3 regions of the Paenibacillus sp. J22P51 genome follow, and region 2 is predicted to be linked to each of the others. Evidence: riboswitches for the same ligand, from Rfam matches in the RefSeq annotation. Region 2 holds a riboswitch; each other region holds the start of a gene.

Region 1 (3,132 bases), on a different contig from region 2:
TTCTTCATGATCGTCGTTCCTTCACTCATCGGGATGCTGCTGAATCAATGGACGCGGGGGAAAATTAAGGAGCAGTGGGGAGGCCGTCTAGGTCCTTTTTCTAAAATATTCATGGGCATCGTCGTCGCGATTAATAGCTCTGTCATTGCTCCGTATTTACGAGACTTCGATGCTAAATTACTCGGGTTGGCAGCATTTGTGCTCATCGTAGCCTCACTGGGCTACATGATCGGTTGGCTTGTCGCTAGGCTGTTCCGTTGGGAACAAGATGTCGTGGTCGCCCTTACTTTTAACAGTGGTATGCGTAATATTAGTGCGGGCGCGGTACTCGCTGTAGCTTATTTCCCGCCACCCGTTGCGATTCCTGTCGTGCTTGGCATGCTGTTCCAGCAATCGCTTGCTTCCCTCTTCGGCTTTCTGCTGAATCGGAAATATGCGTTGAAAAGCGATACACCCTGCTTAAAAGTTAATAGCGTTAAACAGATGTAAATGGATTGTCGAACTCTAGGTTTGGGAGAATGACTGCTCTGTCGTCTTCATAATGTCATTTAATTTATCACTCAGACCACCTAGCAACTCCGCCAGCTGCGACGTTTTGCAAATGAGCTGATCCTGCTGGTCCGTCCGTTTACTTACGGATTTCACGTTCATCGCTAGCTGTGTAGATAGATGCGAAATTTCCTCCATTGTCACGCTGAATTGCTGTGTACTTGCGGACACATGCTGGGATGCCCCTTGAATATCACGCATTTGTAAGGCAATAGAATGAACGGCTTTTAAAATATGTTCAAAAGCACGACCCGCAGCAACGACAGCATCGTTACCATGTTCGAAGGTCACAATCACACGATCCATAGAATCGATAGATGCCTGATTATTGGATTGAACATCCTGAATGAGATCCGCGATCTGTTTGGCAGAGGTACTCGTTTGTTCAGCAAGTTTACGGACCTCACTGGCAACGATCGTGAAGCCTTTCCCGTGCTCTCCTGCGCGAGCAGCCTCGATGGCTGCATTCAGGGCAAGCAGGTTCGTACGCGAGGCGATATCTGTAATCAAGTTAACAATTTGATTAATTTCTTCGGAGCGTTCACCCAGCACTTTCACCTTTTCGGCTGTCGTGTGAATTGTGCTATTCATCGATTGCATTTGATGAACAGCCAATTGGATCAATTCATTGCCTTTCTCAGCTTCCTGTGCAGCCTGGTTAGAGATTTCAGAGACATTCGACGAGTTCTCTGCGATGAGGGAAGTATCTTTTAACATTTCGGTAACGGCATTTCTGCTGACTTCCACCCCTTGTTCTTGATTGATCGCCGCTTGCTCCACCTTGTTCATGGTTTGAACGACTTCTGAGGTTAAGCGATTCAGTTCGGAGGACTGTGTTGACAGTCCATTTGAATTCATCCGTACTTCCTGCGACGTATCGGAGAGACGTTCAATAATGTCTTTGACGGTTTGCTGCAGTTTATCGTTTTGGGCTAATTCGAAGGCTTGCGTGTTTTTGCGATTCGAGACGATTTGGTAAATAACTGCACCGATAAATAGAATCACGAACACCAAGTGGATGGCAACCATTGAAAACGCATAGACTTTTACCCCATACACCAGCTCTGGAAAGAATAAATATCCCAATAGATGCTGCGCTGCAAATAACACGGTACTGAGCAATAGCAGCTTAATGTTGTCATAGTACATAAGAATGGCCAGCACCATGAAGATCGAAAAGTGGTACTCAACCATGCCTTTCCCCCCGGCAATAATTGAGAAACTGCTAAAGGTAAGTGACAAAGCGTGAAGGAATGGTATCCAAGCATGATCTTTATGTAATCCATACAAAATAACACTCAGACTGACAAGCGCAATGGGCAACCAAAATAGCCATTGAAGTAGGACAGAAGCAGTGGGAGAAAGTATAACCATTGCGTCATGGTCCATGGACCCATGAATAAAGCTCGATAAGCCATGTACCAGTAAAGCCAAGATCAATGTTCCGATGACAATGAATTGCATGACACGTTTTTTTGCTTTCACGACAAGCTTCCCCCTAGAAAATGTTAATGATAAAAGAAAAAGGACCATCCCGAATGAAGGATGCTCCCATCTAACTCGGTAACCTGTCAACCGTAGCATACATTATGGATGCTTTAGGCCATGGCTTTGCGTCTCAGCGTTTCCAACTGATTTGCCTTTTCTATTAGGTTAATATTCAAAATAAGAACCATTCATTCGTCCATCTACTACTTCAGACACCCGACTAAAGGCACAATTCCTATTGCTAATTATAGGTAGCAAGCCCACATGTGTACATAGCGATTTTTGTAAGATTTTGTCGATTAGCGAAAATTATTGACCACATGTGAAAAAGACTGCTCAACGATTCGCTGGCAGCCTACATAGAGCCTATTTACTTCTTAAGACGATTAAACAATACATAGGAGTAGATGACTGGAGTTAAGGAACTGATTGCTATTGCTGCTATGAAGACGATGATCGCGACGGAGGTCATTAAGAACGCAGCGATAAAAGATACAACTCCGCCAATCAACATAAGCGGACCGCCCAAACGATGCGTTTTTCTCCAAACTTCTTCATTGGCGAGTGTCCACGGCGTCCGAATGCCAAACGTATAATTGGGCTTCACCTGCGTCAAAAAGTTCCCCATAACGGCAAACAACACGCCTAGCGAAATCATGGTGATTTTCTGAAAATCCAAGCTGTAGCCCAAATTAAAGCAAATGACCGCCCAACCTACGACAGCTAAAAGGATGGTAACCCCGAACCGCGTCACCTCAAAAGCCGCAGGAAATTTCTCGAAATTCGCTTTCTTCGGATCGATGGATCTCATCACCCGCATGAATAGCGGCAGCAAACCCAGTAACACCAGCATGAGAAGCAACATTTCTTTGCTCATCGTTCCGTTCACTTCATTATTCATGTCAAAATGGCTCGCCATCGTGTCCGGAAGACGATTATACAGAACCAAGCCCCCTATCGCTGGGGAAAGGCTAATCACAACTAATAAAATCTCCCTCCATTTCTTCATAACTGTTCCTCCTCATCTTTTTTGTTAAGGATGTTAAACATCCATCCAATGACGTCTTCAACAACGGTAGTATGCAAGGTATACAT
Region 2 (3,132 bases):
TCAAGCCAGACATTAAGATCAATATTCTAAACACCGGCGTATTGGACTAACAACTTAAGTATCACCACGTACCCGTATCTGCCTCTGCGTAGCTCAACCTAAGCAAACAAAATCCCTCATAAGTACCACTCATCTCTCTGCCGTTCATTCGCAGTCAGACCGAGCACTTTGAGGGATTTATTGTTTCCAAATTACATAAATTAACAGCGCCCACAAGGGAATAGACAGTAGAACGCTCCAGAGGCACCCTTTGGCCATAGCTAGCTTGGGTTCCTCTTCTGTCCGCTGGAACCGGCCATTATTCCACAATTTCCACCAACTCCAACGGCAACTCATCGGGATCGGCGAAAAACGTGTAACGATTTCCCGTGATTGGATCAATTCGCACGGGCTCAACCACGATACCCTTACTTTCTAGTTCTTGTACACTTTGCTCCATGTCAGCAACAACAAAGGCCAAATGACGTAAGCCACGCGCTTCAGGCTGATTGACACGTAATGGCGGATTCGGAAATGAAAACAATTCAATTTCTTGATCCGTTTGACCAATGCGCAAATCCAATTTATACGAGTCTCTTTCGGTGCGATACGTTTCCTGAATGACAGTGAGTCCAAGTAAATCAACATAGAAATGCTTAGAACGCTCGTAATTCGAACAAATAATCGCAACGTGATGAATCTGCTTTAGTTCCATTCGATGACACCTCCTACAAAGAAAAACCGCATGCTGGGCTGCTCCCATCCTGCGGCTTATCTTCTTATTTTATCCTGCTGCTTGCATCGTTTCAACAATTTTGTTTAGAACTTCATCCGCTTGCGCATATTCCACTTGGCAAGTTCCTGCGGCGTGGTGCCCGCCTCCACCATTTTGGAGCATAAGATCGCCAATGTTCGTTTGTGCTGTACGATTGCCATAGAAATCAGAACGTGTGATCAATCTCATGCTATGCATCTCCCTATATATAGCCCTAAAGAACTAAAGATGGAGATATTATGTCAGATAGTGTCGATTGGCAGCAATGAGAAAATCACTAACCAAGGCCTTTTAATTATTTCCGAAGGTAAAAAAAAGAGCAATTCACCTAGATAGGTTGAACCGCTCTCAATTTGGATGATAAACATTGGAAAAGTCTTGTTAAAAAGCCTTCGATTTGTGCCATTGGGGGCATTTTCACAGAAAGCTTAACTTCGCCTTTCCAGTAGAAAATGAGAATACTATTGTTTCTTCCGTGAAACATTTCGACATCCCAACACGCTTCGTTTAGTGCATATTCTTCACGGTTTATCATGAGCTTAGGACCATCCGTGGATGGCACCAAACGTGCAACATGGTTGCCGCATAATGAAGTTGCTTTCTGTTCCTCATTCAATTGATTGTCCGATTTCATGCCGCTAGGGCCTCCTTAGTGCAATTTGTTCAATTTTGTTTCGCTATGACAGAGAAAAAACCCCACTGTAGTGAACCGACTAGAGGGGTTCTAAAGTGAATTTCCCAATCGTTCGGCGGCTGGCTGGCTGCTTGTCCTTTGCAGGAGAAGTAAGCCCCTGTAGCTTTGCGTCACTGGCTTTCGCCAGCTTTGCCTTTGTCGAGATGACGTGCAGGATCTGTGTAGTTGTTGATGATTAAACGGTATATCCTATACTCTCAAGAATAAGGGATGATGATTTGAAATCGAATAGTGCGGAGGAACTATTTTTACGAAATCCATCAAAAAGTTTGCATTTTCGACGAAATTTTCACCATATTTTGACGTTTTGTGCCTTTCCAATAGAAAATAGATCCAACTAACGATAAAATGGCGATGATGAGGAACAACGTAGTACCCCCATAGGAGACTAGCAAAAAGCCGCCAATCCACGGTCCCATAAAGTGACCAATGTTCGTTAACGTTTGAGCACCGTAATAGGATCCTCGCATTTGTTCAGGCGCCAGCTTATCAATCAGCATATTCGCTGCAGGATAATTCAGAATTTCACCGAACGTGAAGATCCCCATCGAAATAATGAGCCATATAAGCGAGTGCGAGAAAGCGAAGCCAATATCCCCTAATGCAAACATCAAATTTCCAACAACAATGGCTGTTAATGGTGAATACTTCTCCGCCCATTTCCCCAGCGGAATCTGCATGGCGATGACGACAATGGCATTGGCGCTCATGAGAATCGCAAACATTTTGCCCCCGTCGGCAAAATCCCTCTGAAGATACTGTGACAAAGTCACCATAACTTGAGAATATCCGATAGCTCCGATAATTCCACCGATAATGTACAAACGGAAGGTCATATCCTTACGAATAACGTCCCATGCCGAACGGAAAGTAACGATCGCTTTCTTCTCGCCTTCGATTTTTTTAATGCCGAACTTAATGAGAAGAGCGTAGAGTGTCACTCCATAGATTAAATAAATAATCCCGGTTAGCAGGAATGGCAGGGCTCCGTTCATCGTAGCAAAAAATGCTCCCAGCAAGGGTCCTACAGCTACACCCACGTTAATCGCCATGTACCGAAGTGAAAATACCTGACGCCTCTTGGACAGCTCTGTTAGATCTGCCATTAAGGCTTGCGACACAGGCTCATAGAACGAGCGGCAAAGTCCATTCAACATATTAAGCAGCATAAATAGGACGGGTAACTTCACTACTCCGAAGCCGAGGAATACGAATCCCCACCCGAAGAGTGCCGCGAGCATAATTACGCGACGTCCAAAACGGTCTGACAAGGTGCCTCCGACAAACCCGCCGAATGTACCAGCTAGAGCCCCCATGCCAATGACGATCCCAATGAGCCCTGGGCTCATGTTCGAGTGCTTAGCCAAATAGATCGCTAGGAAAGGTAAACTCATGGAGGACGCTGCCCGAGCCATGACCGTACCTAAGAGTAGCGTATGTACGATAGGATGATAGGATTGTAAAAAATAACGTATACGATTCATAGTCGATGACTCCTCTCGCAGATAAACGAATTACCCTATGGTTAATTAATAGACACCGAATTCCAATTATACACGAAATGGAGGAAACGTGTCGTAATTTCGAACTGGGAACTTTCCCTTATTAACTATCCCTGCGCTCAGATGGTATTTATTGGGTGAAGGTTTTATAATGGCGATATGGAGGTGCTTGCAATGAAAAT
Region 3 (3,132 bases), on a different contig from region 2:
TTCGTATGGAATGCCAGATTCTTCAAGCCATTGTATTGTGTTTTTGTAGCTTTTAACCCAAACAGCAAAATGACCATCAACAGAATCAATTCCACTTCTACGTAATGTTTCAGCTTCTGGATGTTCTAATAGATGAAGCTGCTGTTTCCCAATTGCATACCATATACCTTTGGATTTAAAAGGTGGACGTTCGATTTCTTGTAATTTAAGAACCTCTGAATAAAATCCCCTAGCTTTTTCTAAGTCTCTCACAGCTATACTTACATGATGTATACATTCAAATTCGATCATATGTTTAGCTCCTTTTTTTAAATAATCTCTCACCCAACCGCCCATCCCAATAATGCGGGGAACCATAACGTCACTCACCTGACATAACTCCAATGGTAATTTTTACTATATTAAATTCTTTTGTAGTTATATGCAACATTTTTTTTATTAGGTTTGAATCAAAAAAAAATTTCAAGAAAAAAGGGCGCTTTTCAGCGTCCCTTTAGCCTATAATTCGGAAATGCCGCTTGGCATACTGCCTGTGCGTTGAAGGCTACGAATCTGAGAAGTTGTTATCCGGAATCCAACTAGAATAAACGACGAGGTTACATTGTTAAAGTTGAAAGCTCGTAAGTCTGAAATGTTCTGGCTGCCACGGAAAATCCGAAAATTCCCTGTAAAGTTGCGCCCTGAAAACAGTACTAACGTAACTTGACTAGGAAAAAAAACATTTCTTAGCCGAAAACTGGAGATGATGTTGTTAAAACCGAATAATCCCAGATTTGAAACTGCCACGCCTCTTCTAAATGTTAGACTTCTTCCAGTAAAGTTAAAACCCGAGAAAAAAGTAACTCTAACATTTCGATTAAATATTAATCCCATCCCTATCACCCTCTTGATCACAAGATAGTAACAGTATATGAATTGGCTATTATATTGGCTTGGACTTATGTTATTAAAACGTTAATAATCGCTTCCTCTAAATATAGGACTTTATTACTAGTAATAGAGGTGTTATAATTTTTAGTAACATGATATTAGTTCTTCTGTACGATAAGGGCAAAACTAATGAAAATTAGTGACGCAAAGCTAAAGGGGCTAAGGCGAGATATTTCGCTACGCTTGCCAGTTACCGAACCCAGGGAGAGAGATACAATCCCCTTTGTTCTTTATAAGGGGATATTTTTATGTTCATAGATAATAACGGGAAATAAGCCCACACATTGGAGTGAAATTTAAATGGCAAGACTAATGATTGCAGATGATTCTATGTTTATGCGATTAATGATAAAGAACATCTTAACAGAATTAGGTCATGAAATTATTGCTGAAGCATCGAATGGACTTGAGGCAGTATCTATGTTTCTTCAACATTCCCCAGATCTTGTTACGTTGGATATTACAATGCCACAGATGGACGGTATTACTGCTTTAAAGGAAATTAAAAAATACGCAAGTGATTCAAAGATAATCATGGTATCAGCGATGGGGCAACAATCTTTTGTTATTGAGGCTATTTCCTTAGGTGCTAACGATTTTATTGTGAAGCCTTTTGATAAAGACAGGATAGCAGATGCAGTACAAAAGTTACTAACTTTATGAGGTCGACAAAAAGGATACTTTAGTTATACTGACATCTAACATACGGTTCACCGCGCTGTCTGTAACGGCAAAATTTAGGGCCATCCTTTGCGGGATGACCCTTTCTTGTAAGACTAAACTATCTGTTTCACTTTGTATTAATCGATAACCTTAAACCACAATGAAGATTGGTCCTTAGGGTCTCCATTGTAATTAATCAATATCTCTTCACCCGCTTTAATATCTTTATAGGCATAGAAGTCCATGGTTAAATTATTTTTATTCGATAAATATCTCCCATTTGGTGAAAAAGAGTGATTATATAAAACACCGTATCCTAGAACTATAGCTTTATCCTCTCCCCAACGGAAAACATAGTTTTTGAGAATGCTTTCCCTCATTTCTTCCCATTCGTCTTTGGAGACAACAATAATCGGAGCTGACTCAATTAAGTCACCTTTTTTAAAATTTTCGGTTGCAAAAACTCCTCTACCATATTTCCCTGTATTTTTCATTTCAATTTTTTTCAGCGTACTCCCTCCTTTATGCAAGATCCTTTAGATGCTTTCGAAGATAGCCGTTGCGTTTTTCAATGAAGCGTAGGATTAATTCCGGCTCACTATTAAATAGCGCAATGGATTCCTTTTTAAATGGATCCAAAGAAATATAGGGGTTTAATTGCTTATGGAGATTTGTCACCATAGGTTCTATAGCTTTAACCGTAAATTTCGTTTCTAAAACTTCTTCCATCATACGACGGTATTGCTGCCTTATTTCCATTACATCCAAAAGGCGTGCAGTGAGTGTATTATAGCCTTCAATTGGAACAGCAAAATATTCCATTATTTCACCATTCCAATTTCGTCCCCAAGTTGCATCATAATCCCAAGGGATCATCTGATATAATCCCGTCTCTTCATTTCGAAATAAAGAATAGTTATGAATAAACCCATCGTAGTTTTGGGTACAAACTGCTCCGCATAACCACAATAAATAATTGTTGATATCCATATCCTTTTTTATCGCTTCACCAAATTGGTCTCGGTTAATTGTATTTATTTTCATAATAAACCTTTCTAAATCTTGATTATCCTTCTCACTACCCATTTTTTGAAAATATCCAGATAGGAGTGAAGGTTTTGGATTTTGCTTCGGTGTTAATAAAGAAAAATTTGCATGGTAGATCGTGGCATAATAAATAGGACCTTGCGGTAGTTCTCTTTTTCGTAAAAAAAATTCATCCACTGATTCAAGTTCTAGATAAATCCCCTTTTTTTCCCCATTCAATTCTAAAAATACATGCTTACTATTTGGAGCAATACATCCAATGCTCTGGAAAAAATCAAAAGAAAGCTTGTTGCGTAATAAGGATGGATCTCGGTATTCCGCATTTAAGTGTATCTCACGCCCAGCAAATTCTTCTTTATATGACCTAAAGTCGATGCTATAGGATTTTTTTCGAAATTTACGGGTATGATCCCCCCGATATGAAATCCCAATCTCATAAGGAATGTTGTCTACAATTAATTTGGAAGGAACAGGGTCATCTTTCCATACATC

What was found. A riboswitch is a leader RNA that binds a small molecule or an ion and turns the genes downstream of it on or off. The one in region 2 is predicted to bind cyclic di-GMP.
Region 1: linked by a shared signal. The riboswitch ahead of AC58QC_RS21095 (methyl-accepting chemotaxis protein) and the one ahead of AC58QC_RS02850 (hypothetical protein) in region 2 are both predicted to bind cyclic di-GMP.
Region 3: linked by a shared signal. The riboswitch ahead of AC58QC_RS15920 (response regulator) and the one ahead of AC58QC_RS02850 (hypothetical protein) in region 2 are both predicted to bind cyclic di-GMP.

Annotation. Positions count from the first base shown of each region.
Region 1 covers NZ_JCAUAZ010000010.1:189,707-192,838, reverse strand. Annotated here, with positions in the region: gene AC58QC_RS21100 (bile acid:sodium symporter family protein) at 1-489, shown strand, start outside; gene AC58QC_RS21095 (methyl-accepting chemotaxis protein) at 505-2,034, opposite strand; cyclic di-GMP riboswitch class I at 2,109-2,200, opposite strand; gene AC58QC_RS21090 (SdpI family protein) at 2,408-3,046, opposite strand; gene AC58QC_RS21085 (autorepressor SdpR family transcription factor) at 3,043-3,132, opposite strand, start outside.
Region 2 covers NZ_JCAUAZ010000001.1:760,586-763,717, forward strand. Annotated here, with positions in the region: gene AC58QC_RS02835 (Ger(x)C family spore germination protein) at 1-50, shown strand, start outside; gene gloA2 (SMU1112c/YaeR family gloxylase I-like metalloprotein) at 299-694, opposite strand; gene AC58QC_RS02845 (hypothetical protein) at 764-943, opposite strand; gene AC58QC_RS02850 (hypothetical protein) at 1,083-1,388, opposite strand; cyclic di-GMP riboswitch class I at 1,500-1,592, opposite strand; gene AC58QC_RS02855 (MDR family MFS transporter) at 1,709-2,932, opposite strand; gene AC58QC_RS02860 (TIGR01777 family oxidoreductase) at 3,125-3,132, shown strand, end outside.
Region 3 covers NZ_JCAUAZ010000006.1:274,314-277,445, forward strand. Annotated here, with positions in the region: gene AC58QC_RS15915 (VOC family protein) at 1-291, opposite strand, end outside; cyclic di-GMP riboswitch class I at 1,040-1,128, shown strand; gene AC58QC_RS15920 (response regulator) at 1,231-1,593, shown strand; gene AC58QC_RS15925 (SET domain-containing protein) at 1,731-2,087, opposite strand; gene AC58QC_RS15930 (CotH kinase family protein) at 2,116-3,132, opposite strand, start outside.